Desulforapulum autotrophicum HRM2: one gene and its partner. The protein of the gene in region 2 interacts with the protein of the main gene of each other region in a pairwise test. Links are inferred from orthologs where the notes say so. Each region holds a gene or a part of one and is shown on either strand. Other genes may lie near its edges.

Region 1 (2,773 bases), 4.9 Mb from region 2 along the record:
GAAAGGGTTTGCTCAAGACCCGCAATCAGATTCCCGGCCTGGTCAAAACCAAAGATAAGGGGCGTTTCCACGTTCCGGAAATTTTTTTCTGCCGTTTTTTTCAGGTGGTTCCACTGGGCCTGGCTGAAACAGGGGAAATGTTCAAAGGCAAACTGCCGATAAAATCCCGGGGGAATCTGGGATGCCATCATTGCCCCTTCAACGAGGAAACTGCCTGACCCGCACATGGGATCCATCAACGGTTCCCTGCCTGAAAAGCCTGTCCGGATCAGAATCGAACGGGCAAGGGTTGACCGCAGGGGGGCCATACCCACTGCGCTTGTGAGCCCCCGCTTGTGGAGAAGGTCTCCGCTGGTGTCTAAAGAGATGAAAAACCGGTCGTCCCTGACCCGGATCAGGATCTTGTAACTGGCAGGTGCGCCGGGTGATTCTGGTGCCGCCATGTCAAGGTGGTCCTGGATGATCTGAACGGCCCGCTCTTCAATGGCTCGCGTGTGATATAGCCTTGAGTGGTGGGTGGTGGCCTCCACATGGATATGGCTCCTTTTTTTAAGAAAGAGCTCCCACTCGACCTGGGCCAGTTTTTTTTCAAGGGTTCTGAAGTTTTCAGCCTTGAATTCCGCAACCTCCATGGTGATTCTGGAGGCGGTTCCAAGGTAAAGATTGGCAAGGTAGCAGGATTTCATGGGACCTGTGAATACAACCCCGCCCTCGGCCATGGTAAAATGTTCCGTTTCCAGGGGAAGGGCTGCAAATTCAGCGGCCAGGATCTGTTTGAGCCCCGGGGTTGTGGACGCAAAAAAGGTCTGCTTTCTTGCGGTTACCCGTCGTTTTATCCGTTTTTCAAATGGTGTTGGTTTCATGGTGTGATTATATCCTTTTAAATGCCCCAAGTAAACGTCGGGTTTGACACTGGTTCATAATTCCGGTAAAAGTTTTTTATGAACAGAACAGATCAGATTCCAGAATCAATGCCTTCAAACAAGCATTCACATAATTAAAACAAAATAAACAGGAGTTTATCATGGCTGGCGTTAACAAAGCGATTATTTTAGGTCATCTTGGCAGAGATCCGGAAATGACATACACCCCCTCCGGGCTTGCGGTGTGTAAATTTTCCCTTGCAACCTCAAAAAAGATGAAGGACGGACAGGAGGTCACCCAGTGGCATCGCTGCACCGCCTTTGGCAAGACAGGCGAACTGATTTCCCAGTATGTGAACAAGGGTAATCAGCTCTATGTGGAAGGCGAGATTACTTACAGCCAGTATGAAAAAGACGGCGTTACCCGTTATTCAACAGACATCATTATAAGGGAGTTCAACTTTATCGGTGGTGGCGGTGGTGGTGGTGGCGCTCAACAGGGCGGTGGCTATCAGGGTGGCCAGGGGGGCGGCGCTCCCCAGGGCGGTGGTTACCAGGGAAATGCCGGTTATCAGCAGGGTGGGGCGCCCCAGGGCGGCGGATATAAGGGCGGCGGATCTGGCGGGTCTGTGCCGCCCAAGGATGATATTCCGTTCTAACCGTTACCATTATTTAAATTGTAAACTTTTAGGGTGTAAGGCTTCGGTTTTACATCCTTTTTTTTGTATCACGGTATCTCTGTTTACCGCTTTTGGGTTTGTCCTGAATGGTCTTTTCGACCAGCCCTGCTTTTAAAGCAGGGGTTTTAAAAGATCCGTGGGGAATTTGGTTCGATTCGTTTTACCTACCAGGGTCAATAGATCTGGAACAGCCTGTTATCTCTTGCATACTGTCAATATTTCAACTTGGTCCCGACCTAGTCCCTTTGCACCATTGCATTCTTATATCGGATTCGAGTCGTATCTGCCAGGACCACCCTCCAGTATACACGTTTCCTGAAGGAGCAGTTGATGGATCCATTAGGCTGCAATCTCTTTTACTTGTGGACAGGGCAAACCGGTCACAAGATGCGAATATCTGTAAAGCGAATAACAGGTTGTTGGCTGGAAAATTCTGGGCCCAGTCCCGAGTTTTGGGTTTGTTTATCGAAAATTGATTTTTAACGAAGTTTATTTCTTTACATGGGGCGACTAGCGTATTGACTTTTTAAGCTGTCCGTACTTATTCTAAGAATCGTATGTTTTAATAAAATTTTGGAGAGATGGTAGGAGTCGATAATTTTCTAAGGTATAAAAATTGTGGCGTATGCTGTGTCTCAGAGCATTATGCTTCAAAATTATGTCCATCATCTTAAGTTGCTTTAAATTTTGTTAGACGCAAATGACATATATCATAACCAAAAGTTATAACGCATATGATAGAATATCCCAATGATCCCATATTCCAGAGGTCGTATGCCCTTGCAATCACGAAGCCTGTCTGTCAGTTGCAGCCCCATCGTGAAACATCTCCTTTTTATGTTGTCGATCATTTTTCGCTTTTTGTGAATACAATTGAGTTTTGTCTCCATTCCCTTGCCCTTGGCAGCCTTGACAGTGAGTTACAGCGGGATGACCTGAAAAATAAAGTTTTCAGTCTGATCCATTTTCAGTTTCAGGCACTTAAGAACGAAAACCCGAGAACAAAAATCCCAGGGCCAGCTGAAATTGATAAATATTCCAGCGAATTTATCAATACGCTTTTGAATGTAAAAAAAGGCAAGGAGTTTACCGATCGTATTTATTCGATTTCCGACAATAGATTCTATGAAATTCGATTCCGGCTGTTATACGAACTGGATGCATTTGACGGTTCATTCACCATTCAGCCATCGGTGGAATGTATCAATTTATACTTGCAGGCCCTTTCCC
Region 2 (3,049 bases):
GCGCCGTTTTTCTGTCCCAGGAGCACTTTGACAACCTTGGACCCTACCTTTTTTTCAACAAACTCCTGGGCTGAAGCAAAAAATTTCCGGATAGGCTCGTTTGAACAAGGCTCGCATAAACCGCCCCTAACTCGTGGTTGACCGAAAACCCGTGTTTGGACCAAAAATTGCCCATATGCAAGGCGCAAAAATTTCTGAAACCGGAGCGTACTACTGTACGTGAGGATTTCAGAAATTTGCAGCAACGCCGCAAATGGGTGAGTTTTCGTTCAAACACTAACTCATGGAATAGGGGTCCACATCAATTCCAACAGTAACCTCCCTGTTGGCAAAAACCTTTTTCTCGGCCAGCATGGCCCGGACAAGCCTGTTCAACAGGGTTGCCCGGGGACTTTTCAACAGGATCTGCCACCGGTAGCGCATGGCGATCTTTGGAATACCCGCCTCAATAGGGCCGAGGATCTGAACCAGATGACCATTTTCACGGTCCTGGTCAACCAGGCGCTTGCACTCTTCGCCCACAAAGAGGGCATGTACCTTAACCTTGTCCTTATCGAGTCCCGAAATTTTCAGCTGAATAATCCTGGAGACCGGTGGATAGCCAAGCCCCTTTCTAAAAGGGATTTCCTTATGGTAGAATTCGACAAAGTCCTGATTTTTGGACGCCTCAATGCTGAAATGTTCAGGATTGTAGGTCTGCATGACCACCCGCCCCTTTCGATCCCCCCGCCCGGCCCTTCCCGCCACCTGGGCCAGGAGCTGAAAGGTCCTCTCTCCTGCCCTGAAATCGGGAAAATTAAGCGAAAGATCTGCACAGATCACCCCCACCAGGGTGATAAACGGAAAATCATGGCCCTTGGCAAGCATCTGGGTGCCGATGATTATATCCACGGTTCGATGCTTCACCTTTTTCAGAATGGAAACCATGGCCCCCTTTTTAGAGCCAGTATCCTGGTCAAGCCTTGCCACCCTTGCGTCCGGAAAAAGAACCTGAAGCATGTTTTCAATACGCTCGGTGCCAAACCCCAGGGGTTTGATCCGTCGGGCATTACAATTGGGACAGGGCTGATTCATGGACATGGAAAATCCGCACAAATGGCAGCGGAATTCGTTTGTGTCCATGTGCAGTGTCATGGTCAGATCGCAAAATTTGCACTTCACCGGCTCATTACACGCCTGGCACACGGGATAGGTGGCAAACCCCCGACGGTTCAGAAAAATCAGGGCCTGCTCTCCACGCTCAAGGCAATGGCCGATCCCCCTTGAAAGTTCGGGAGTAATGATCCGCTCTATACCCCTGAAGTCCTTGTAGCGCTTGAGGTCCACAAGCTCTATCTCAGGCAGGGGATGGCAGTTGACCCGTTTTGTCAGCTTGAGTTCCTTGAATCTTCCCTCGCACACATTGTAATAGGATTGCACAGACGGGGTTGCCGACCCCAGGACCACAGGGATGTTCTCAATTTTGGCCCGAACCACGGCAATGTCCCGGGCGTTGTAGCGAAGGCCGGTCTCCTGCTTGTAGGAGGTATCGTGCTCCTCATCCACAATGATGATACCCAGATTGTTGATGGGAGCAAACACCGACGACCGAACCCCGATGACAATGACGGCATCCCCGGTCATGATCCGGTTCCACTGGTCAAGGCGTTCCCCCATGGTCAGGCCACTGTGGAGCACAGCGATCTTTTTGCCAAATCTTGCCCGAAAACGCCGTTCGGTCTGGGAAATCAGGGAAATCTCCGGCACAAGCACCAGGGCACCCTGCCCCCTGTCCATGGCCTCGGTCACAAGGCGCAGGTAGACCTCGGTCTTGCCACTGCCCGTAACACCCGAAAGCAGATACCGGGAAAATCCCTTGTCCATCTCCGAGATCACCTGGTTCACAACCCCTGCCTGCTCGTCCATCAACTCAGGGGGCACGTCGGGATCCACCGGGTCCCCCAGGGGGTCCCTGAACACCTGACGCTCGATGACTTCAAGGTAGCCTGCCCCGGCAAGAATCTTCACAAGCTTCGGGGCCGTGGGCACCTCCTGCTTGAGAAGGGTCAGGGAGATTTCGCCCTTTTCACGGACAATCTCCAGGATCTGCCTGCGTTTGGCAGACATCCGCTCCATGGGCTCCCCCTGTCCGGTGGGCAGGATAAATTTCTCAGTCTTCATCTGGATCTGATCTTTTTTCAACCGTGCCGCCTGCTGGATCACACCCTTCTGGATCAATCGCCTGACAAGGGCCGAAACAGATGGGTTCTTACCCCGTCCCACAAGACTCTTCACCGAGACAGATCCTTTTTTTTTCAACAGATCCACAACGGCCTGTTCTCTGGGCGAGAGATCAGGCAGGTCAGGCAGGTCAGGCAGGTTTCCAGGTTTTTCAACAAGGGAGAGAAACGAAACGTCATACCGGTTCAGCCCCTTTGGAAGTGCAGCCTTGATCACCTCACCCAGGGGATGGATGTAGTAGTCAGACACCCATCTGAACAATTCGATCATGGCCGGAGGAAAAAGGGGGGCCTCATCCAGAAGTCCCTGGATGGGTTTTGCCTTAAATTCAGTGTTTTCATGGCCCGGGCCAAGGACATAGCCCGTAACCCTTCTATTCCCAAAGGGAACCAGCACCCGCATACCCGGAATTGCCTCGGCAGCAAGATCCAAAGGAAGGGTATAGGTAAAAGTGCCATGGACAGGAAGGGCAACGGCAATCTCGATAAAATTCTGATTTTCCATTCACCCCTTTCACCACAAAACCATAAAAAGATCAACCGCGCACTCATTTTTCTTGACTATAGGATCTGTTTTTTCCTATGTTTAAGGGATTTATCAATCAATCGCAAATAATTTATAGACCAAGGAGGAATAATGGCTGTTTACGTGGAAGACCACCCACTCATAAAGCACAAACTCGGATTGATGCGCCAGAAGGACATTTCCACAAAGGATTTCAGGGATCTGGCATCCGAAGTGGCAGGACTGCTCACCTATGAAGCAACCCAGGATATGGAAACAGAGGTCGCAACCATAGACGGCTGGGCAGGACCTGTTCAGGTCGAAA

What was found.
Region 1: the proteins of priA (region 2) and HRM2_RS24315 interact in binary tests that used the Escherichia coli proteins (3 or more experiments, as listed by UniProt). The link is inferred for Desulforapulum autotrophicum HRM2 from one-to-one orthologs.

The regions. Positions count from the first base shown.
Region 1 is NC_012108.1:5,551,344-5,554,116, reverse strand. It holds HRM2_RS24315 (single-stranded DNA-binding protein), read left to right. Parts: upstream 1-1,024; coding sequence 1,025-1,522; downstream 1,523-2,773. Other genes in the region: HRM2_RS24310 (hypothetical protein), read left to right, coding at 2,407-2,773; HRM2_RS28415 (Fic family protein), read right to left, coding at 1,572-1,688; HRM2_RS24320 (THUMP domain-containing class I SAM-dependent RNA methyltransferase), read right to left, coding at 1-863. UniProt on the Escherichia coli protein: Plays an important role in DNA replication, recombination and repair. Binds to ssDNA and to an array of partner proteins to recruit them to their sites of action during DNA metabolism. Acts as a sliding platform that migrates on DNA via reptation.
Region 2 is NC_012108.1:606,959-610,007, reverse strand. It holds priA (replication restart helicase PriA), read right to left. Parts: upstream 2,725-3,049; coding sequence 277-2,724; downstream 1-276. Other genes in the region: upp (uracil phosphoribosyltransferase), read left to right, coding at 2,857-3,049; HRM2_RS02650 (hypothetical protein), read left to right, coding at 1-74.